Regions from separate parts of the Nonomuraea sp. NBC_00507 genome, predicted to be linked through region 3. Evidence: riboswitches for the same ligand, from Rfam matches in the RefSeq annotation. Region 3 holds a riboswitch; each other region holds the start of a gene.

Region 1 (7,762 bases), 1.9 Mb from region 3:
AGGAACACTACCACGATGCCATTGCAGGTGATCATCACGGCCGCGAACACGGTGTCGCGGGCCAGCGACCCGGTCTGCGCGCCGCCGGTCATCATGAGGCTGACGATGAGCGCCACCTCGATCACCGTCATGGCCACCGCCAGCACCAGCGAGCCGAAGGGTTCCCCGACGCGGTGCGCGATGACCTCGGCGTGGTGCACGGCGGCCAGCACCGCCCCGGCCAGCAGAAGGGCCGCGACGAATGGTTTCACCCTGATAATGCCTTGACATCACGTTTTGGCGGGAATGAAAGTGACCTCGTGGCCCATGTGATCGCGACAAATACCGTGCCCTGGATCCCCGTGGCGCACCGCCTCGACGTCATGCTCTCCCGGACCGTTCCGCCCGCGGCGAGCACCACGTCGGCGTTCGCGTTCGTCGCAGACGGGCTCGGCAGGACCCTGATGACCTGCGTCGATCGGGAGGGGCGCGGCTGGGACATCCCGGGCGGCCACCTCGAGCCCGGCGAGAGCGCGATCGACGCGGTGGTCCGCGAGCTGCACGAGGAAACCGGCCTGCGCCTCCCGGCCGCCGCCCTGTCGATCTTCGCCTGGCAGCGTATCGAGCTCTTCGACGCCCCGCCCGCCGATTACCGTTACGCGTCGCTCACGTATATGGCCATGTTCCGCGCCGTCCTGCCGGGCCCGGGTGCCCCGACCCGCCCGCCGGCCGGCTCTGAGAGCACCCGCGCCGAGTGGCTGCCACGCGCGGACATCGAGCGCCTCTGCGGGCCCCGTACGTGGCTGACGCTGCTAGAGCGCGCGGGCTCGCTCTAGGTCTTTGCCGCGGTAGAGATGCTCGGGAATGCTGGCCAATGTGGACGGATGGACCTGCGCGCCCAACCCGTAGAACTTCTGGAAGCTCATGATCAGCGGCCGCCAGGCGTCGGGATCGATCCGGTCAACCGTCCCGGCCATCCTGATCTCTTCGTGCACCCACACCCGCTGGACCCGCACCTCGAACGCCAGCGTCCCGCCGTCGTCCCCCACCGGATGCACCGCCTCGACCACGGCCTCCATGCTGACCGGGCACTCGGCCACCCGCGGCGGCGCCACCGTCTCGGAAGGTGTGGCGGTCAGCCCGGCCCGCTGGAACTTGTCCGGCACGTACCGATATCCCCCCTCCCATTTGCGGTCCGGAACGGGATGGGCGCCGGTGGTGAGCGCCAGCCGGTCAACGGCGGTGGCGAGCGCGTCGGAGGGCAGGTTCAGGACGCATTCCCGCGTCCTGATCAAGTTGTGAGCCGTCTTGGCCCGTGAACCCAGCCCCAGCATCCCCCGCCAGCCGAGCCAGAAGGCCGACGACATGGGGGCCAGGTTGGGGGTGCCGTCCTCGTTCATGGAGGAGAGCAACACCACGGGCGTGCCGAAGTAGAGGATGTTGGGCTCGATCCTGGCATGCGGGTCCGCGTCGACGAAAATGCTCATGCGGATCAGTGTCGTGGCGCGTCAGGGGGGCCGCTGGCGGGTATCGGACCGCTCAGCGGCGGCTCCTGACCCGGGCGTTCAGGGCCGCTTTGACCTCCGGCCACTCATCGGCGATCACGGAGAAGACGGCCGAGTCCCGCACCTTTCCTTCCTCACCCGGCGCCCACGAGGGTGACCAATTCCGCAGCACACCTTCGAAGCTGGCGCCGAGGCGCTCGATCGCCCGCCGCGAGCGCGCGTTCCTGGCATCGGTCTTGAGATCGACCCGCACCACCCCGAGCGCCTCGAACGCGTAGGTGAACAGCAGCAGCTTGGCCTCGGCGTTGATCCCCGTGCCCTGCGCCGAGGCCGCCAGCCATGTCCAGCCCACTTCGATGGCCCGCAGCTCGTCCCGCCCCGGCCAGCTCCGAGGATCCCAGAACCCCGTACATCCGACGGCCCTGCCGTCCGCCACCCGCACCTGCGCGAACGGCGTCAGCCCCGCGCGCTCCCACTGGTCCCGCAGGTACTCCTCGATGTCCGCGCCTCGAGGCACCAGGGTGAACGTGTAGGCGGAGCGATCCTCCTCCGCCGCCCACGCCAGATCCGCCGCATGCCGCCTCGCCAGCGGCTCCAACCTGACCAGCGATCCGCGCAGCACGGGGACATCGAGCGACAGGCTCATCGAAACCCTCCTCATCGTTCCTGGCGTTGGCACCTTGCCGCTTCGGGCAGGTTGCCGGACCGTCACCGGGCCAGGTCCCTCAGATCCTCTGGATGACTATCGGTGCGGAGATGATGCCCGACTCCCGGGAGGGCCGTCAACGCGACGCCCTCTGGCGGAGCCGGGCAGCTCCGCGCCGTTCAGCAGCCGTCGCCCGCGGGAATTCTGTCAGTGCCGTGTGCGATGATCCCCCGCATGGACGGAAGCACGGTTCTGCAGACAGCAGCCGAATGCGAGAGATTCCTGCGTTCAGCAGCCGACAGGAGCTGGGCGGAAACCCCCATTCCCGGGATGGACTGGACCGCCGCACAGGCCGCGGCTCACGTGAGCGACTGCCTGCTGTGGTATGCCACTGATCTTGCCGCTGGAGAGCAGGAGCTCAGCACGACGGAGATCCATGTCCGTCCTGAGTCGAAGCCGGACGACCTCATCACCACGATGACCACATTCGCCACGATCCTGGCGCGGGTCGTCGACGCGACTGCGCCCGGGGCTCGCGGGTGGCATCCCTGGGGTCTCGCCGACGCGTCCGGCTTCGCCGCGATGGCCTGCGACGAGATGCTCGTGCACACCGCCGACGTCGGCGCTGGGGTCGGCCAGAGCTTCCTCCCTGCCGAGAAGCTCGCGGCGGCCACCGTGCGTCGCTTGTTTCCGTGGGCGCCGGCGGACACGGACCCGTGGGAGACGTTGTTGTGGGCCAACGGCCGCGCCGACCTCCCCGGTCAAGAGCGGCAGGTGGGGTGGAGATGGCACTGCGCCCCACTGACCGAATGGAAGGGCACCAACCCCAGCCGCCGAGTGACTCACTAGGCACCCGTCGCCGGTTTCCAGCACCTACATGGGCGTCTGGTGGAGGAGGACGACACGCCAGCCGTCCGGGGTCCGGCGGTAGACCGTCGAGGCGTACCACGAGGACGTCTCGTCGCCGGTCGTGCTCGTCAGTTTGTAGGCGACCACGGCTCCGGCGTCGCCGAGCGGTTTGACCACGACGTCGTGTGCCTGGTTACGCCGGTCCGGGTTTCCGCTTCCTTTGGCATACATGTCGAGAACCTGCTGCTTGGACACGATGCCGTAATTTCCCATGGCGACGAAGTCATCGGCGCAGTATTCCGCGAAAAAGCCCTCGTCGTAGGCCGCGTCGGCGTCCAGCATGCGCTGCTCGATTTCCGCCAGCGTCTTTTCGATGTCGCTCATGCCGTCCCACTCCTTGGTGAAGGTGCGGTCCAGGCTGCCAGGCGTACCTGACACCTCCCGACAGGTACGGCCGACGACAGCTCTCGTTCGGCGAGGTTTGGTGCTGAGCCGGTCCTGGCGACCGGCTCAGCACGGATCATCACCCGGCTATGAGCGGAGCGAGGACGCGAGCGAGCCGCCCCAGGGGAGCCCGTCCGTCGGCCACAACTCGGCCTGCCGCTTGAGCGTGTTCTCGACCCTGCCGCCCACGGGGCAGCGGAAGCCGTGCGGGGGCACGGTCAGCGAGATCAGGTAGTTGTCGATCGGCACCGTGCTGCACTCGTCCTTGCCGTAGATGCGGTGGCCCCAGCCCTCGTAGGTGAGGAGCACCGCCTTGGAGCCGAGCTGGCGGCCCACGTTGGCGGACCAGATCCACGGGGTGGAGGGGTCGTGGATCGAGTTTCCCAGCAGGATCGGAGCACTGCCCGTGTAGCGCAGCGTGTGCTGCGGGTTGGTGGTGGGGTGGTTGAGGCAGACGGGCAGGTCCTCGATCGGCATCGGGTTGAACCGCATGTCGGGTGCCAGGCGACCGGAGTTTCGCATGATCTCGGCGTACTCGTCATAGTTGCGCACCCGGAGGTTGTAGTCCTCGCAGAGAATCACAGTCGGCAGCTGGGCGACTTCTCCCGTCACGGGCTGGCGGCCGGGCAGCGGCGGCATCCACGACGGCGGCTCGCCACCGTCCAGGGCGCGAAGCATCTCGCTCAGCAGCTGCCAGGCGGGCCCCTCGGTGCCCAGCACGCCGTTCCACAGGACCTGCAGCTCGGTCATCGGACGATCCGTGACGCCCGGCCAGTAGAGCTCGCCCTTCTGCGCCTTGTCCAGCAGCCTCTTCCAGACCGCCCGGACGTCCTGCCCGTGCAGGGCGCAGCCGGGCTCCTGGTCGCACCAGCCGACGAACTGGTCGAAGGCGTCCTCGACGGCGAGCGCCTCGGTGTAGAGGAACGCCTTGACGCCGAGGCTGTGGTCCATGTTGCTGTCCAGGGCGAGAGCCCGGATCCGGTTCGGGAACATCTCGGCGTACATCTGCCCGAGCAGGGTGCCGTACGAGACCCCGTAGAAGGTCAGCTTCTCTTCGCCGAGCGCGGCGCGCAGGGCGTCCATGTCACGCGCGACGTTGACCGAGTCGACGTGGTCGTACAGGGGGCCGGTGCGGGCCCGGCAATCGGCGTGCAGCCTCTTGTTGTAGGCGGTCCACTTGTCGAAGTCGGCCTGGCTCTTCATGACGGCGTACGGCATCTCGTTGTACACCGACGCCGAGCAGATCACCGGGTTACTGCGGCCCACGCCCCGGGGATCGAAACCGACGATGTCGAACCGCTTCTGGATCTCCTCGGTGAAGAATCCGGGGGAACTGTAGGCGAACTCCACACCCGATCCGCCCGGGCCACCCGCGCCGAGCACCAGAGACCCGATCCGGGCGGCAGGATCGGTGGCCTTGCGCCGGGCGACGGCCAGGTCGACGGTGGGCCCGTCCGGCTTGGACCAGTCGATCGGGACGGTCAATGTGCCGCACTCGGCGGCAGGCTCCTCTTCGCAGGGCTGCCATGCGATGCCGCCACTCCCGCTGACCGCCGAGACACCGTTCTCAGCGGCCGCCGCGGCCGGCAAGACGGGTAACAGCACCGCCATCGCCATGAAAGCGGTGGCGAGCAGGGAAGATCTTCTTCGCACGTTGCTCCAATCGTTTGGTCGGTCGGCCGGCCCGCTCACGCGGCGCGCGGCCGATCTTCGATCATTCCCGGTCGGCGCCGCGCGCGGAGAAGAAATGGAAATTTCCTTCACAGCGACCGGGATCAGACTGGAAACATGGCGATGAGAACCGCAGGGGGCGGGGCTCGCACCCGGTCAGCCCTGTGTCAGGCGGACTCGCGCCAGCGGTTGGTGATCGGGAGGCGGCGGTCCTTGCCGAAGACCTTTGGTGAGATCTTCGTGCCGGGCGGGTACTGCCGCCGCTTGTACTCCGCCGTGTCCACCATCCGCAGGACCCACGTCACCAGTTCCGCGTCGTAGCCCGCCGCCACGATCGCCTCGCGCCCCTGCTCGCCGTCGATGTAGAGCGACAGGATCTGGTCCAGGACGGCGTAGTCGGGCAGGGAGTCGGTGTCGACCTGGCCCGGCCGCAGCTCGGCGCTGGGCGGCTTGCTGAGGGAGTTGTGCGGGATCGGCGGGGTCTGGCCACGCTCCAGCGCGGCGCGGTTACGCCACCGGGCCAGGGCGAAGACGGACGTCTTGTAGACGTCCTTGATCGGCGCGTAGGCGCCCACCGAGTCGCCGTACAGGGTGGAGTAGCCCACCGCCAGTTCGCTCTTGTTGCCGGGCGCGAGCACGATGTGCCCCTCCTGGTTGGACAGGGTCATGAGCACCATCCCGCGCAGCCGGGACTGCAGGTTCTCCTCGGCGAGACCGGTCAGCCCCAGCGCTCCCATGGAGGCGTCGAACATCGGCACGATCGGTACGGTCCGGAAGTTCAGCCCGGTGAGCCGGGCCAGCTCCGCCGCGTCGGCGACGGAGTGCTCCGAGGAGTATCGGGACGGCATGGCCACCCCGTGAACGTTGGCCGCCCCTACGGCGTCGCAGGCGATGGCGGCGACCAGGGCCGAGTCGATGCCGCCTGACAGCCCGGTCAGCACGCTGCGGAAGCCGTTCTTGGCGACGTACGCTCGCAGGCCCACGACCAGCGCGGTGTAGATCTCCTCCTCGTCCTCGAGGCGTGCGGCCTGCCCGCCGGGCGCCTGGACCTCGTACGGCGGCAGCGGCTCGGCCGAGATCGTACGGTGCTCTACCACCAGCCCGTCAGCGACCACGCCGCTCGGCGGTTCCTCGGCGGCGGCCGGGAGCTCCAGATCGACCAGCATGCAGCCCTCCTCGAACTGCCGCGCCCGGCTGATGACCTCGCCCTGAGCCGACACCACGATGGAGTCGCCGTCGAAGACCAGTTCGTCCTGGCCGCCCGTCATCGTCAAGTAGGCCAGCGTGCAACCAGCCTCCTGGGCGCGCTTGCGGACCACGTCCAGGCGGTCGTCGTGCTTGCTGAGCTCGTACGGCGAACCGTTGATGGACAGCAGCAGACCCGCCCCGGCGGCCCGGGCGGCGGGAGCCCGGCCGCCCTCCTGCCACAGGTCCTCGCAGATCGCGAGCGCGACATCGACGCCGTGCACCCGCACCACGGGGAGCGTGTTTCCCGGCACGAAGTAGCGGACCTCGTCGAAGACGCCATAGTTCTGCAGACGGTGCTTCGCGAACCGCAGGACGACGTCCCCCCGGTGAAGAACAGCGGCGACGTTCTGCGGCGCGCCGGCAGGCTGCCCGTAGCGGGGCCGCGCCTCGCCACGGTCGACGTAGCCGACGACCACCGGCAGTTCCCCGCACCCCTCGGAGACCAGTCGCTCCGCGAGCCCGGCCAGCGCGGCGCGGGTGGCGTCCACGAAGGAGGACCGGAGTGCGAGGTCCTCCAGGGGAAATCCGGTCAACGCCATCTCGGGGAACGCCACCAGGTGAGCTCCCTGCTCAGCCGCATGCCGGGTCCAGCGCACGATCGACTCGGCGTTCCCGGAGAGGTCGCCGACGGTCGAGTCGATCTGATACAGGGCGAGACGAAGTTGGGGCACCGGCCAACTGTAATCGTCACGACTACGGCAGCCTTCCGTCGGCCTCCCGGGCTGTCAGAGGCCGAGGAGTGCGATCACTCCCGCGCCCAGCGGGCCCAGCCACTGGGCGATCCGGCCCAGGGCGTCGACCAATGAGGTGCCCGCGTCGGCGAGCGCTCCGGCGCGCTCCAGTCCCGAGGTGAGCGCCTGGAGGTGGTCGGCCGCCTGCTCCCTGTCGGGCGTCTCTGCTCGCACCGCGTCCTCGACCGCGGACAGTTCGCGCTCGGCGTTCTGGCGTTCGGTCGCGGTCAGCCTCAGCTCGCCGAGAGCGTTCCTGATGGCCTCCAGGTCGGCGTGGAGACCCTGGTTCATGATCTGATTCCCGGCGACGCCGTGGAGGTCTCTCCCGGCGACCTGGTGATGCCCGCCCACGTATTGCGTGCCGCTCCCCGCGTTCACCGGCCCGGTGACATTACCGAAACGGAAGGTCTCCCCCATTACCGCCACCTCTCCCTAACGCCGCGGCCCACGCCGCCGCCGATTGCGCTCCTGCGCGCGCTTACGCGCAGCCTTGGACATGGACGAGCCGATCCCCGCGAGCACCCCACCGGCCACGAAAAGACCGAAACCCGTGGGCGCCATGGGAATCCCGGGCACCAATTCCTTTTCGAACGGATTCGAGAAATCGTTGGTGGTCACGAATCCGAAGATGAAGGACCCCCAGATGCCGAAGCCCGCCAGAGCGATCATCATGCCGAGGATCAGGAGGA
Region 2 (7,762 bases), 400 kb from region 3:
AGCTCGTTCGCGAACCCCGACAGCCAGTCGTGCCGGTTGGCCAGCATGATGATCTGCCGGTAGTCGCGGACCTCGAACAACTTCTCCGCACCACGGTGCATGTAGCCGATGATCGGCTCAGCGGTGGCGATGCGCTCGCCGTCCAGTGTCAGCCGGAGCCTGAGCACGCCGTGCGTTGACGGGTGCTGCGGGCCGATATTGAGGATCATGTCCTCGGTGGCCAGCTCCTTGGCGCCCGCACCGATTCCGACCACGCGTTCCGTCATATGGCCATGCTGCCACCGTCCCAGTTGGTGATCCAGGGTGGGGGATGGTCAAGGAATGGTATGGAAACGCATCCCTACTGCGGTCTTGGGGAGGAGTCGGGGGAACGGGGGGAGATAGCACGATGAAGAAGGTTCTGTTCGATGTCGCTGTCTTGATCGCGCGGGTGGCGACGGGCGTGGTCTTCATGGCGCACGGCTTGCAGAAGTGGCAGCACGGACTCGGCGCCACCGCGCAGGGCTTCAGGGAAATGGGAATCCCGTTGCCCGAACTCTCGGCCGGCTTCGCCAGCGTCGTCGAGACCGTGGGTGGCCTGTTCCTGATCCTCGGTCTGCTGGTCCGGCCGGTCGGCCTGCTGCTGCTCATCAACATGCTCGGTGCGATCGCCTTCGTGCACTCGACGAAGGGGATCATGGTGACCGAGGGCGGCTGGGAGCTGGCGGGTGCGCTGGGTGCGCTGGGCCTGCTGTTCCTGGCGGTCGGCGGCGGGCGGATCGGACTTGACGCGCTGTTCGGGGCGATATTCCGGCGTCGTGCGGAGCGCCGGGCCGCGGAGGGTGGCATGAGCGCGGGCGCTCACCGGCGCGGCGGAGGTCCGCTGACGCCCTCGGAGCCCACCACCTCGGAGCGGCCGAACGTGCCCAGGCAGCCGACGGCGTCCAGGTCGGACGTGAGCGACGAGGAGATGCGGGACATCGACGCGCTGGTCTCCGACGACCAGCCGGAACACCGCAAGCCGCCGAACCGGTGAACCGGTGAACCGCTGAACCGGTGCCGCTGAGCCGCCGACCCGGCTGCTCAGCGGGAGACCAGGTCCCGCAGTGCCTCGACCAGCCGGTCCACGTGCTCCTGCGTGGTGCCGATGCCGATCGAGGCCCGCACCGCGGACGTCGTGCCGTCCTCGCATCCGGCGTCCTCACGGTCGTGCCCGCTTCGGCCCAGCAGGTGCCGCACGAACGGGTGCGCGCAGAACTTCCCGTCGCGCACTCCGATGCCGTACTGGCTGGACAGCGCCTCGGCCACCTCGCGAGCCGAGTACCCGTCCACGGTGAACGACACGATCCCCACCCGAGGGTGGTCGTCCCCCCACAGGGACAGCTCCCGCACGCCCTCGATCGAGGCCAGCCCCGACCGCAGCCGGGCCAGCAGCCGCTCCTCCTCCCGTACCAAGGCGGTCCAGCCGGTGGCGGTGAGCGCGTCGCAGGCGGCGGCCAGCGCGATCGCGCCCAGCACGTTAGGGGTGCCCGCCTCGTGGCGCGGCTCGGGGTCGTCGTGCCACTCCGCCTCGTCCTCGACCGAGCGCACCGCGCCCCCGCCCTTGAGGTACGGCTCCCCGTCGGCCAGCCAGTCCCGGCGCCCGATGAGCACTCCGGCCCCGAACGGCGCGTACAGCTTGTGGCCGGAGAATGCCACATAGTCCAGGTCGAGCGCGGTCAGGTTGAGCCGCCGATGCGGTACGAGCTGCGCCGCATCCACCAGAATGCGGGCCCCGTGCCGGTGTGCGATGTGGGCCAGGGCGGCGATGGGCCACAGCTCGCCGGTGACATTGGACGCGGCGGTGACCACGAGCAGCTTCGGGCCCTCGATCCCGGCCAGCGCCTCGTCGGCGGCGCGGACGGCCTCGCCGGGGAAGGCGGGCGGCGCCAGTCGTACGGACTTCCGCCAGGGCAGGAGCGAGGCGTGGTGCTCGGTGTTGAAGACGACGGTGGTGGTGCCCGCGGGCAGGCAGCCGGCCAGCAGGTTCGTGGCGTCGGTGGTGTTGCGGGTGAAGATCACGGCGTCGTCGGGACGAGCGCCGACGAACGCCCTGACCGTGTGGCGGGCCTGCTCGTACCTGGCGGTGGTGAGCTGGGAGGCGTAGCCGGCGCCGCGGTGGACGCTGGAGTAGGCCGGGAGCGCGGCGGCGACGGCGGCGCTGACCGGCTCCAGACAGGGCGCGCTGGCCGCGTAGTCCAGGTTGGCGTACCCCACCAGCCGGCCGCCCTTGACCGGCACCTGGAGGTCGGCCCCGAGCACCGCGGGAATCGGCCGGCTCGCGGCGGCGGCCTGGGTCTCGCCCGAAGCCTGGGCGGGGACGGAGTCGAAGATCGTCAGCGTGGACACGGCACATCTCCCTCAGGGACCATCGGACCCCTGGAGCAGCCATGGAGCCCGCGCTTGCCCGCCACACCGCGTGGCGGACCAGGTCTTCACCCGGGGCACCCCGCCGCGGACGCGAGGGTTGCCGGCCAGCTAGCCGGGGCTTGTCGCTGGCACTCATGACCTACGCCCGCACTATAACCCAGTTCCCACGGCAAAACGCAAACCGGCGAACTTTGACGGCTCTTGACTCGTTGCTACCGGGAACCGCAAAGCCGCAGGTCATGGAGGTAAGCAGATGTTCGACTGGGTGACCGACCCGCAGATCTGGATCGGATTCTTCACCCTGGTGGCCTTGGAGATCGTGCTAGGCATCGACAACATCATCTTCATCTCCATCCTGGCCGGGAAGCTACCTCCCGAACAACGGGACAGAGCCCGCGTCCTCGGCCTGGCCGCGGCCCTGATCAGCCGGCTGCTCCTCCTGCTCGGCCTGTCGTGGGTGGTGCAGCTCACTCAGCCGCTGTTCGCCGTCTTCGGCCACGAGATATCGGGACGTGACTTGATCCTGCTGCTCGGTGGCCTGTTCCTGCTGGCCAAGAGCGTCACCGAGATCGGCCAGAGCATGGACGCCCCCGCGGCCAAGGACGGCAAGAAGACCGCCGCCGTCACCTTCACGTCGGTGATCCTGCAGATCATGGTGCTCGACGTCGTGTTCTCGCTCGACTCGGTCATCACCGCGGTCGGCATGGTGAACGACCTCGGCGTGATGATCGCGGCCGTCGTGGTGGCGGTGCTGGTCATGCTGTTCGCCTCCGGGCCGATCAGCCGGTTCGTGGACCAGCACCCGAGCATCAAGATGCTGGCGCTGGCGTTCCTGGTGCTGATCGGCGTGGTGCTCATCGCCGAGGGTCTCGACCAGCACATTCCGAAGGGATACATCTACTTCGCGATGGCGTTCTCGGTCGTCGTCGAGCTGCTGAACATCCGGATGCGCGGCAGGCACGCCAAGCAGTCCGAGCAGCAGGAGGCGGAGCCGGAGGCTTCTACTATGAAGTAGTGCGCTTTGATCCCTGGAATCCGGATTTTGTGGCCTACCCGTACCGGGTCTACGACGAGCTGCGGCGCGAGGCGCCCGTCTGCTACTTCGAGCCGACGAACCAGTGGTTGATCTCGCGCCACGCCGACGTGAACACCCTGCTCAGGGACCGCCGTCTAGGGCGGTCCTTCCTTCACGTGGCCACGCCGGAAGAGTTCGGCAGGCCGACCGAGCCGGACTTCCAGGAGCCGTTCTGGCGCGTGATCAGGGCGGGCATGCTCGACGTCGAGCCGCCCGTGCACACGCGGCTGCGCCGGCTGGTCTCCAAGGCGTTCACGCCGCGCATGGTCGAGTCTCTGCGCCCGCGCGTGCGCGCGATCGCCGCGGGCCTGGTGGACACGTACGTGGAGAAGGGCGGCGGGGATCTGATCGCCGAGGTCGCCGAGCCGCTCCCGGTGACCGTGATCGCGGAGATGCTCGGCATCCCCGACGGGGATCGTCACTTGCTGCGCCCCTGGTCGGCCGACATCTGCGGCATGTACGAGCTCAACCCCACGCTCGAAGCCCAGCACACCGCGGTACGCGCGGCCGCGGAGTTCGCCGATTACCTCAAGGCCCTGGCCCGCGAGCGGCGGCGCCGCCCGGGCGACGACCTGATCAGCGCGTTGGCCGCGATCGATGAGCTGACCGAGGACGAGCTGGTCGGCACGTGTGTCCTGCTGCTCAACGCCGGCCACGAGGCCACCGTGAACGTCACGGGCAACGGCTGGTGGTCGTTGTTCAGGAACCCCGGCGAGCTGGCGCGGCTGCGTGCCGACCGCTCCCTGCTGCCCACGGCCGTGGAGGAGCTGATGCGCTGGGACACGCCGCTGCAGATGTTCGAGCGGTGGGTGCTGGAGGACATCGAGGTCCACGGCGTGACGATTCCGCGCGGGTCGGAGGTCGCGCTGCTGTTCGGCTCGGCCAACCGGGACCCTGCGGTGTTCGAGGATCCCGACCGGCTGGATGTGGGGCGGGTGGACAACCCGCACATCTCCTTTGGGGCCGGCATCCATTTCTGTCTGGGCGCGCCGCTGGCCCGCATCGAGCTCATCGAGTCGTTCGGCGCGCTGCTGGACCGGGCGGCCACGCTGGAGCTGCGCCAGGAGCCGGTCTGGAAGCCCGGCTACATCATCCGCGGCCTGCACGCCCTGGAGCTGACCGCCGAGTGACGTGAGGGGAGTCAGCCGAATCCGCCGTCCCGGCGCCGTCGGCCCAGGCCTGCTCACCGTCGCTGGTCGAGCCAGCCGAACCCGCCGAGGCCCGACGGGTCGATGAGCTCCCCTTCCTCCGACGCCCTGGCCAGGGCCCGCAGGTAGGCGCGCGGATCGGTGCCGGCCAGCTCCATGGGCGGCCGGGCGCCGGTGATCCCCAAGGCCCGCAGAGCGTCACGCTGTGTGGACAAGGTTGTGGATATCGCGCCGGCCCGCCGCCCCGCCGCGGCGCACGCGTCGAGCGCGACATGGGCCGTGATATCGCAGGTCCCGTCGGGAATCGGGGAGACGACGGCGCCGTCGCGGTATCCCGTCAGCGTGCCGCACATCGGCCGGTTATCCACAGGGTGTGCATAGTCGATGGCGATGGCCCGACCCCTGGTAAGGCGGGTCACGACCGAGGCCCAGGCCTCGTCACGGGGGCGGCCGATCTCCGCCCGTGAGCCCACCCGGGACAGCGGCCACCACCGATCCATCCACTCCCGGTCGGCGGGCCGCAGCGGGCCGCCGAGGCGCTCCTCGCCCGTACGGATGTTCACCAGGACGAGTCGCGGGCCGTCGGGCGTCTGCTCGGCCACGTCCACCGGGACGTTGTCGAGCCACTCATTGGCGATGGCCAGCCCCGTGATGCGCTCCGGCAGGCCGCGGCGCCAGCCGATCCGCTCGGGAAGGGCCTGCGGCCTGGGGGAGAGGTCGACGGCCGTGACCCGCAACCGGTCGCGCAGCGCGGGGTCGGCGGCGGCCAGCACTTGGGCCACCAGCGCGCCCTCTCCCGCGCCGATGTCGACCAGGTCGAGCGTCTCGGGCTCACCCAGCTCGGCGTCGAGCTGTCTCAGCAGCGCCAGCACCGCGTCAGCGAACACCGAAGAGGCGCTGACCGAGGTGCGGAAGTGGCCCGACGGGCGCTCTCGGAGGTAGAAACCCGCCTCGCCGTACAACGCCCGCTCCGTCGCGGCGCGCCACGTGAGCCACATGTCTTGGACTATCTCACGAGTTCCGCCTGACACGGACAGTCATTGTTTGACTACTCATTGCTGTCACCTTGCGCTACTGTTACCCAGCGTCATCAGTTGATCGCAGTCCGCCAACCCCCCACTGGCGGAGTCGATCGAAGCAAGCATCCGCGGCCCGGTGCCGCGAAACCGAGAGGAGCTCTCATGCTGAAGAAGATCCTGGTCGTGGCCGGAGCCGCCGCCATGCTGTCGCTGGCCGCCCCGCCGGCGCACGCCGACATCACAAGCGGCAGCGGCGGCGTGCTTTCCGGCAACCAAGTGCACGTTCCGATCAGCATCCCGATCAACGTCTGCGGCAACGCGGTGGCCGTTCTCGGCCACGCCATCGCCGGCTGCAAGGGCGGCGCCAAGGTGATAGGTCACTGATCAACGAAGAGAGCCCGGGCCGGCGCGGTCCGGCCCGGGCTCCCGGTCCTGGCCGGTCAGTCGGCGGATGAACCCGGCCAGGCGCACCTCCAAGGGGCGCAATCGTATGCGGGCGTCGGGTCCTGCCAGGACTCGGCGCCCGCGGCCATGCGATGAACCCCTCTCCTCATCTCTTCCGACAGGGGGTGCACTATTTGTCTGCCCTTGCCCCTTTTGTCGTTAACTCAACATGCGGCAAAGCACCGGTCACATCTGTAGTGCTGAGAGGCCGTTACGCTGGTCGGCAGTGCCATTTGCTCGACAGGGGTGTGACGTCATGGACGCAGGGGATCGCCCGGCACGGCTGACCGTCGGCGTGCTCGGCTCGGGCAAGGTCGGCTCGGCTCTCGGCGCCGCGTTGGCGCAGGCAGGACACCGGGTCGTGGCCGCGAGCGGGGTTTCGGACAACTCCCAGCGATGGGCCTCGGAGCGGCTCGGCGTCACGCTGTCGCGTCCCGACGAGGTCGTGGCGGCGGCCCAGCTGATCCTGCTCACCGTGCCCGACGACGCGCTGCCCGACCTGGTCAACGGCCTGGCCACCACGGGAGCCGACCTGAAGGGCAAGCTCCTGGTGCACACCAGCGGGGCCTACGGGCTGTCCGTGCTCGATCCCGCAGCCAGAGTCGGCGCGCTGCCGCTCGCGTTGCACCCGGTGATGACGTTCACGGGCCGCGACGACGACCTCAACAAGCTCACCGGCATCTCCTACGGCGTGACCGCGCCCGACACGCTGCGCCCCATCGCCGAGGCCCTGGTGATCGAGATGGGCGGCGAGCCGGTCTGGATCGCCGACGCCGACCGTGCCCTTTACCACGCGGCGCTGGCCGGGGCGGCCAACCACATGGTCACGCTCATCGCGGAGTCGCAGGAGCTCCTGGGACGCATCGGCGTCGAGCACCCGGGGCGCATGCTGGGCCCGCTGCTCGGCGCCGCGCTCGACAACGTGCTGCGGCTGGGCATCGCCGGCCTGACGGGACCGGTCGTGCGCGGCGACGCCGGGACCGTGCGCAAGCATGTGGACGCGCTGATCCTGGCGGCTCCGGAGGCGGCCGACGCCTACATCGCGCTGGCCAGGCTCACGGCCGACCGCGCGCTGGCCGCCGGCCTGCTCAAGCCGGAGGAGGCGGAGCGCCTGCTCGACGCTCTCGGGGGCAACATATGGACCTGACAGCGAGGCCGTGAAGAGGGAGGGCTCTATGGATCTGATCGTCGCCAGGAACCGGGACGACCTGGTCAAGGCGCGCGCCGGTGGCGAGGTGGCCCTGGTGCCGACCATGGGCGCCTTGCATGAGGGACACCGGTCGCTGATCAGGCTCGCCCGGGCCCGGGCCGATCAGGTCGTGGTCAGCATCTTCGTCAATCCCCTGCAGTTTGGGCCAACCGAGGATTTTTCGCGATATCCCCGTACGTTTGACGCCGACCTCGAGGTGTGCCGGTCCGAGGGCGTGGGCGTGGTGTTCCATCCGTCCGCCGAGGACATGTACCACCCTGATCGCCAGGTGAGCCTTCTCTCCGGCCGGATGGGCGAGATCGTCGAAGGCGCCTCGCGGCCGGGGCACTTCGACGGCGTGCTGACGGTCGTGCTCAAGCTGTTCAACCTGGTCCAGCCGCACGTGGCGATCTTCGGGCAGAAGGACGCCCAGCAGCTCGCGCTGATCCGGCGGATGGTGGCCGACCTCGACGTGCCGGTCGAGATCGTCGGCGCACCC
Region 3 (7,762 bases):
TCGCTCTCCGTACGGCGGGGCGGCTCGGTCGCCGCGGTCGCCGCGGAGGCCCTCGCCAAGGAGGGTTCGATCGGCGTCATCGCCCCCGACACGCTGGTCGGCGAGGTCTCCAGCGCCTTGGCCGAGCTCCCGCACGCCGTGCTCGACCCCGACTCCACCGAGGAGCACCGTCTGCTGGTGGTCCCCGCGACCCTGGCCAAGGGTCTGGAGTACGACCATGTGATCGTCGTCGAGCCCGCGGACATCGTCGCTGCGGAGCCGCGCGGGCTGGCCCGGCTCTACGTGGTCCTGACCCGCGCGGTCACCTCGCTCACGGTCCTGCACGACAAGGCGCTGCCGGCGCAGCTGACGGCCTGACAGGCGGCGGGCACGGCCACTTCTAGGATGGCGGGCAGGAAGCTCTCTACCAAGGAGGATGCCGTGCCAGCACCGCTGCCACACGAATACCTGCCGTCGGTTCCCGCGCTCGTGGTCGAGAGCGACGACATTCAGGACGGCGAGCGGCTGAGCGACCTGCACGTCTTCAATGACTGGGGCATGCAGGGCCAGAACCTCTCGCCCCAGCTCCGCTGGTCAGGCGCGCCCGCCGAGACCCGCGGCTTCGCCGTCACCTGCTACGACCCGGACGCCCCCACAGGCAGCGGGTTCTGGCACTGGGTGCTGTTCGACCTGCCGGCCTCGGCGACCGAGCTGCCCACGGGCGCGGGCACCACCCCGGACTTCAAGGGACTGCCCGCGGGCGCCGTGCACGCCCGCAACGACTACGGTGCCAAGGAGTATGGCGGGTCGGCCCCGCCGCCCGGCGCCCCGCACCGCTACGTCTTCACCGTCCACGCGCTTGGCGTGGACAAACTGGGCGTGGACAGCGACGCGAGCCCCGCGGTGGTCGGCTTCAACATCACCGCCAACACCCTGGCCCGCGGCCACATCATTTCCCACTACGGGATCTGACGGAGCACCGGCGTTGCCAGAAAACGAAAAGAGCGGCCCGAAAAACCCGGGCCGCTCTTCGTTGCCGCGCGAAGAAAGGACCTAGAAGTCCATGTCGCCGCCGCCCGGCATGGCCGGAGCAGCGGGGGTCTTCTCGGGCTTCTCCGCGATGACGGCCTCGGTGGTGAGGAAGAGCGCCGCGATGGAGGCGGCGTTCTGCAGCGCGGAGCGCGTCACCTTGGCCGGGTCGAGGATGCCCGCCTCGAACATGTTGACGTACTCGCCCGTAGCGGCGTTCAGGCCCTCACCCGGGGTGAGGTTGCGAACGCGCTCGACCACGACGCCACCCTCGAGGCCGGCGTTGACCGCGATCTGCTTCAGGGGCTCCTCGAGCGCCTTCTTCACGATCGCGGCGCCCGTGGCCTCGTCACCGTTGAGCTCGAGCTTGTCGAACGCCTTGGCGCCGGCCTGCAGCAGCGCCACGCCACCGCCGGGGACGATGCCCTCCTCGACGGCCGCCTTGGCGTTGCGCACGGCGTCCTCGATGCGGTGCTTGCGCTCCTTGAGCTCGACCTCGGTGGCCGCACCGGCCTTGATGACGGCCACGCCGCCGGCCAGCTTGGCGAGGCGCTCCTGGAGCTTCTCGCGGTCGTAGTCGGAGTCGGTGCGCTCGATCTCGGCGCGGATCTCATTGACCCGGCCGGAGATCTGCTCGGCGTCACCGGCGCCGTCGACGATCGTGGTCTCGTCCTTGGTCACGACGATCTTGCGAGCCCGGCCGAGCAGGTCGAGGGTGGCGTTCTCCAGCTTGAGACCGACCTCCTCGGCGATGACCTGGCCACCGGTCAGGATGGCGATGTCGGCGAGCATGGCCTTGCGGCGGTCGCCGAAGCCCGGGGCCTTGACGGCCACGGAGCGGAACAGACCGCGGATCTTGTTGACGACCAGGGTGGCCAGGGCCTCGCCCTCGACGTCCTCAGCGATGATCAGCAGCGGCTTGCCGGACTGCACGACCTTGTCGAGCAGCGGCAGCAGGTCCTTGTTGGCGGAGACCTTGCTGTTGACGATCAGGATGTACGGGTCTTCGAGCACGGCCTCCATGCGGTCGGAGTCGGTCACGAAGTACATCGACGTCATGCCCTTGTCGAAGCGCATGCCCTCGGTGAGCTCGAGCTCCAGGCCGAAGGTGTTGCTCTCCTCGACGGTGATGACGCCTTCCTTGCCGACCTTGTCCATCGCCTCGGCGATGAGCGCGCCGATCTCGTTGTCGGCGGCGGAGATGGAGGCGGTGGAAGCGATCTGCTCCTTGGTCTCCACATCCTTGGCCAGCTTGGAGAGCTCCTCGCTGACGCGCTCGACGGCGGCCTCGATGCCCTTCTTCAAGGCCATCGGGTTGGCGCCGGCGGCCACGTTGCGCAGGCCCTCGCGCACCAGCGCCTGGGCGAGCACGGTGGCCGTGGTGGTGCCGTCGCCGGCTACGTCGTCAGTCTTCTTGGCGACTTCCTTGACCAGCTCGGCGCCGATCTTCTCCCACGGGTCCTCGAGCTCGATCTCCTTGGCGATGGATACACCATCGTTGGTGATCGTGGGAGCGCCCCACTTCTTCTCCAGCACGACGTTGCGGCCCTTGGGGCCCAGGGTCACCTTGACGGCGTCGGCGAGCTGGTTCATACCGCGCTCGAGACCGCGCCGGGCGTCCTCGTCAAACGCGATCATCTTGGCTGCCATAAGGCTAGACCTCCCAGATACAGGGTGGCTTGTCCTGGACCGAGCCGACGCCCGCGACGGCATGGGCCTGCATCTCCTTCGGCAGACCCCATCGTCTCGATCCGAGTTGCTGGCACTCTGCTGCACAGAGTGCCAACGAACTGTTTAGCACTCTACCCTGCCGAGTGCAAGCGAACGTCTACCCTCCTGCGGTTCCCGCCCTGGTCAGTCCGTCTGTACGGCGAGCCGCTCACCGTGCGGCTCGCCGTAGGTCGACGAAAGAATGGAGGCCGCCTCGCCCGGACTGCGTTGCCGTGCGATGCCGCCACCGGGTGCATACCAGTGACGTAAATCAGACCGCCCGGACAGACTCCGCCTGCGGTCCCTTCTGGCCCTGCGTGATCTCGAACTCGACGCGCTGCCCCTGTTCGAGTGCTCGGTACCCGTCCATCAGGATCGCTGAGTAATGGACGAATACATCCTTACCACCGTCTACCGCGATGAAGCCGTAGCCCTTGTCCGCGTTGAACCACTTGACGGTGCCCTGCGCCACTTCCGACTCCTCTTACTGGGCTTACAGATCTCGCCCATTCCACCGCGAGACCGTAATCGCATGACTTAACTGAAAATCAGCCAGACGATCGCCTCGACCATACCTGTGGCACGGGGTTTGGCAACAGAGTCAATCCGCAAACGACGCATTTCTTCGCAGAGTACCTTGTTCAACGTTGAATTAGTCGGGAAAAGGAGAAGGCGCCCACTAGGGGCGCCTTCCAATGATGTGACCTCTCGCACTCAACCGCCGGCGACCGCCGGGATGATGGAGATCTGAGTGCCCTCAGGGGCGGGAGTGTCGAGCCCCTCGGCGAAACGGACGTCCTCTTCTCCCACGTAAACGTTGACGAAACGCCGAATCTTGCCCGATTCATCAAGAATTCTCGCGCCGATCCCCGGGTAGTCGGAGTCGAGCTTGGCGAGCACGTCACGAAGCGTCGCGCCCTCGCCACTCACTTCCGCGTTCCCCCCGGTGTACGTGCGCAGGATCGTGGGGATCCGCACAGAAACGCTCATGGTTATCTTGCCTTTCCTGGTTGTCAGACAGCCGCGCGGAACGCGTCGAGAGAGGGCCGGATCACGGCGGTGGGCTGGGCGTCGTCGCCGGTGATGGCGTCGAGCGTCTTGAGCCCGTCACCGGTGTTGAGCACCACGGTCTCGGCCTCGGGATCGAGCCGCCCGCTCTCGGCGAGCTTCTTCAGCACGCCCACGGTAACCCCGCCCGCAGTCTCGGCGAAAATACCCTCCGTCGAGGCCAGAAGCTTGATGGCGGCCACGATCTCGGGGTCCGTGACGTCCTCGACGGCCCCTCCGGTGCGGCGAGCGATGTCGAGCACGTATGGCCCGTCGGCGGGGTTGCCGATGGCCAGCGACTTGGCGATGGTGTCCGGCTTGACCGGCTGGACGACGTCGTGCCCGGCCTTGTAGGCGGTGGAGACCGGCGAGCACCCGGCCGCCTGCGCCCCGAAGATCTTGTAGGGGGTGTCCTCGACCAGCCCCAGCGCCACCAGCTCCTTGAAGCCCTTGTCGATCTTCGTGAGCTGCGACCCGGAGGCGATGGGGATGATGATCTGCTCGGGCAGCCGCCACCCGAGCTGCTCGGCGATCTCGTACGCGAGCGTCTTGGAGCCCTCGGCGTAGTAGGGCCGCAGGTTGACGTTGACGAACCCCCACTTGTCGCCCAGAGGGTCACCGATCAGCTCCGAGCAGAACCTGTTGACCTCGTCGTAGGTCCCCTCGATCCCGATCAGCTTCCCGCCGAACACCCGGGCCATGGCGATCTTGGCGGCTTCGAGGTTGGCGGGGATGAACACGCAGGCGTCGAGCCCGGCCCGCGCCGCGGCGGCCGTGACCGCGCCCGCGAGGTTGCCCGTGGAGGAGCAGGAAAGCGTGTGGAAACCGAAGTTACGTGCCGCCTCGACGGCGATGGCCACCACCCGGTCCTTGAAGGAGTGGGTGGGGTTGCCGGAGTCGTCCTTCACGTACAGGGACTTCAGGCCGAGCGCCTGCCCGAGGTTGCCCGCCTTGACCAGCTTGGTCCAGCCGGGGTTCATGTTGGGCTTGGTGGCGACGTCGGCCGGCACGGGCAGCAGGGAGCGGTAGCGCCAGATGTTGGCGGGACCGGACTCGATGTCCGCGCGGGTCACGGCGCCGAATTCGTAGGCCGCTTCGAGCGGCCCGAAACACTCCAGACACGCGAAGCTGGGGCCGAGAGGGTAGCGCGTGCCGCACTCGCGGCAGGACAGAGCGACAGCAGGACCAAAGTCGAGCGACATGAAGCGAGGCCTTCCCTCATCTTCGCCCGCGGCCACCTTGACCGCGAACCGGAATTGGCACCTTGTCCCGGTCGGCCTCGCCCTGTCGCGAGTCACAAGCCGGGAGGGTTGCCGGGGCTTCGCAGGGCCGGTCCCTCCGCCCCTCTGGATGAGCAATATGCAGTTGTTGAAAGGGACTCTACCCGCTTAAGTAGGCGGAATTACCATCCGTCTCAGCATTCGAGACGGGCAGTCTCAGCGATAGTCCTCACCGAGCACACCCTGCACGTATTTCCTGGCCTGGTGAATGCGGGATTTGGCGGTGCCCAGCGGGATGCCGAGCTGCTCGGCCACCTCGTTGTAGTCGAGCTGGACGATGTCGCGCAACACCAGCGCCTGCGCCAGGTCGGGCTTGTCGGCTTCCAGCGCCTCCATCGCGTCGAGCAGGTCCAGCCGGGAGCCGGCGATCACGCTCACCCGCCGCACGTCGGGCTTCTGCACGGGCAGTTCCTCCGACGTCTGCTCCGCCGCCCGGCGCTTGAGCGATCGGTACGTGGTCCGCGCGCAGTTGGCGGTCACGATGTGCAGCCAGGTGCTGAACCTGGCCCGCCCCTCGAAGCGGCCGATGTTGCGGGCCACGGCCAGCAGGGTGTCCTGGGAGGCTTCCTCCGCGTCCTGGTGGTAGGGCAGGATCCGGGCGCAGTGGCGCATCACATCGGGCTCGATCCTGGCCAATAGCTCACCAAGCGCGCGATGATCTCCGGCTGCGGCGGATCGGGCGAGTTCCTCGGTTAGCTCATCAAGCGCCATAGCTGGGATCCTATGATCGAAGGGAGCCATGATGAACAGCGTCCTGGTCGCCTCCAACAGAGGGCCTGTCTCCTTCACCGTCTCCGACGACGGCGAGTTGACCATGAAACGTGGCGGGGGCGGGCTCGTCTCCGGGCTGTCCGGAGTGGCCAAGGAAGACGGCGTCCTGTGGGTTTGCGCGGCGCTGTCCGACGATGACCGCAGCGCCGTGCGGCTGTCTCCCGGCGGCAGGATCGACCAGGCCGGCTACGACACCGGGCCGCTACGGATGCTGGACATCCCGCCGGCCACCTTCCACCGCGCCTACAACGCCGTGGCCAACTCCACGTTGTGGTTCGTCAACCACCTGCTCTACGACATCCCCAACGCACCCAACTTCGGCACGCGGTTCGGGCGCGAGTGGGAGTCCTACCGTGACTACAACGGCGCGTTCGCGCTGGCCCTGGCCGAGGAGGCCGGGCACGGCGCACGGGTGATGGTGCAGGACTACCACCTGACGCTGACCCCGGCGATGCTCCGGGCCGAGCGGCCCGACCTGCGCATCGCCCACTTCAGCCACACCCCGTGGGCGCCGCCCGAATACTTCTCCCTGCTGCCCGACGAGGTGGTCGGCGAGGTCCTGGAGGGCATCCTGGGCGCCGATCACGCCGGGTTCCTGACAGGAAGGTGGGCGGGGGCGTTCATGGACTGCTGTGAAGCGCTGCTCGGCGCCGAGGTCGACCGGGTGGCCCACAGCGTCACGCACGAGGGCAGGACGACCAGGGTCGGCGTGCACAGTCTCGGCGTGGACGGCGCGGCGTTGTGGGACCGGGCCTGCGAGCCCGATGTCGAGTCCTACATGACCGCGATCAGGGATCAGGTCGGCGACCGCAAGCTGATCGTCCGCATCGACCGCACCGAGTTGTCGAAGAACATCGTGCGCGGCCTGGTCGCCTATGGCGAGTTCCTGGCCGCGCATCCCGAATGGCACGGGCGTGTGGTGCACCTGGCCTTCGCCTACCCGAGCCGGCACGACCTGCCCGAATACCGCGAATACACCGCCTCGGTGCAGCGCAGCGCTCAGGAGATCGAGAACGAGTTCGCCACCGAGGACTGGGACCCGCTGATCCTCAACGTCAACGACGACTACCCGCGGTCGCTGGCCGCCTACCGCATGGCCGACGTGTTGCTGGTCAACCCCATCCGCGACGGGATGAACCTGGTCGCCAAGGAGGGCCCGGTCCTCTCGGACAACTGCGCGCTGGTGCTCTCGCGCGAGGCGGGGGCGGCGGCTGAGCTGGGCCCGTACGCGATCATGGTGAACCCCTACGACATCAGCGGCACGGCCGCCGCCCTGCACGAGGCGCTCATCATGCCGGAGGACGAGCGCAGGCGGCGTCGCGACAAGTTGTGCGCGGCGGCCACCGCCCTGCCGCCCCAGAAGTGGCTGGCCGCCCAGCTCGACGCCCTGGATTAGCTCCAGTCCGCGTACTTGAGCGCGTCGGACAGGCCTGGCGTGTTCCACTGGTCCACGACCAGGATCTTGCTCTTCGGCAGATACCACTCGCGCTGCGTGAAGCGGGCCTTCGTACCGGCGCCTGAGTAGGACACGCAACGAGCCTGCCAGGCGTTGTAGACGGCCTTGTGCCCCTCGCCGACCTGGCGCAGGCCCCGCGTCACCTTCGGGCCGATGATCTCGCCCCACTTCTTGTTGACCGGGCAGGGCTGCACGTCGCTCGCCGTGTAGAAGGGCCTCTTGCCGGTGTAGGGGCCCCAGCCCTCCGCCCCGATCTTGATGTACTTGGGACCGAGGAGATAGAAGGCGTCACATTGGGGCGTGCCCCAGCCCTGCGGTTTGCCGCACTTGCCCGTGACGACCTGGACCACGTCGGCGCCGAAGCGGTGCACCTCCCACTGGATCGGAATGTAGAGGGTCAGGCCGTTGCGGAACTTCAGCGGCTGGGCGGGCGCGGCGGCGTTCGCGGGCAGCGCGGTGGTCAGGACAGTGGCCGCGGCGACGGCCGCGA

The links. A riboswitch is a leader RNA that binds a small molecule or an ion and turns the genes downstream of it on or off. The one in region 3 is predicted to bind S-adenosylmethionine.
Region 1: another riboswitch for S-adenosylmethionine. It lies ahead of OHA25_RS02630 (GNAT family N-acetyltransferase); the one in region 3 lies ahead of thrC (threonine synthase).
Region 2: another riboswitch for S-adenosylmethionine. It lies ahead of OHA25_RS10325 (aminotransferase class V-fold PLP-dependent enzyme); the one in region 3 lies ahead of thrC (threonine synthase).

The regions. Positions count from the first base shown of each region.
Region 1 covers NZ_CP107853.1:500,705-508,466, forward strand. Annotated here, with positions in the region: gene OHA25_RS02615 (hypothetical protein) at 1-251, opposite strand, end outside; gene OHA25_RS02620 (NUDIX hydrolase) at 300-815, shown strand; gene OHA25_RS02625 (flavin reductase family protein) at 792-1,466, opposite strand; gene OHA25_RS02630 (GNAT family N-acetyltransferase) at 1,519-2,130, opposite strand; SAM riboswitch class I at 2,139-2,229, opposite strand; gene OHA25_RS02635 (maleylpyruvate isomerase N-terminal domain-containing protein) at 2,365-2,979, shown strand; gene OHA25_RS02640 (nuclear transport factor 2 family protein) at 3,004-3,363, opposite strand; gene OHA25_RS02645 (alpha/beta fold hydrolase) at 3,511-5,076, opposite strand; gene OHA25_RS02650 (NAD+ synthase) at 5,262-7,013, opposite strand; gene OHA25_RS02655 (hypothetical protein) at 7,068-7,490, opposite strand; gene OHA25_RS02660 (FHA domain-containing protein) at 7,506-7,762, opposite strand, start outside.
Region 2 covers NZ_CP107853.1:2,013,320-2,021,081, forward strand. Annotated here, with positions in the region: gene OHA25_RS10315 (NADH-quinone oxidoreductase subunit D) at 1-266, opposite strand, end outside; gene OHA25_RS10320 (DoxX family protein) at 389-1,015, shown strand; gene OHA25_RS10325 (aminotransferase class V-fold PLP-dependent enzyme) at 1,063-2,367, opposite strand; SAM riboswitch class IV at 2,413-2,528, opposite strand; gene OHA25_RS10330 (TerC family protein) at 2,642-3,403, shown strand; gene OHA25_RS10335 (cytochrome P450) at 3,403-4,593, shown strand; gene OHA25_RS10340 (SAM-dependent methyltransferase) at 4,647-5,609, opposite strand; gene OHA25_RS10345 (chaplin) at 5,793-6,014, shown strand; gene OHA25_RS10350 (Rossmann-like and DUF2520 domain-containing protein) at 6,331-7,221, shown strand; gene panC (pantoate--beta-alanine ligase) at 7,250-7,762, shown strand, end outside.
Region 3 covers NZ_CP107853.1:2,416,266-2,424,027, reverse strand. Annotated here, with positions in the region: gene OHA25_RS12300 (HelD family protein) at 1-357, shown strand, start outside; gene OHA25_RS12295 (YbhB/YbcL family Raf kinase inhibitor-like protein) at 421-951, shown strand; gene groL (chaperonin GroEL) at 1,033-2,658, opposite strand; gene OHA25_RS12285 (cold-shock protein) at 2,990-3,190, opposite strand; gene OHA25_RS12280 (MoaD/ThiS family protein) at 3,433-3,708, opposite strand; gene thrC (threonine synthase) at 3,732-4,967, opposite strand; SAM riboswitch class I at 4,981-5,122, opposite strand; gene OHA25_RS12270 (RNA polymerase sigma factor) at 5,202-5,756, opposite strand; gene OHA25_RS12265 (alpha,alpha-trehalose-phosphate synthase (UDP-forming)) at 5,788-7,212, shown strand; gene OHA25_RS12260 (hypothetical protein) at 7,209-7,762, opposite strand, start outside.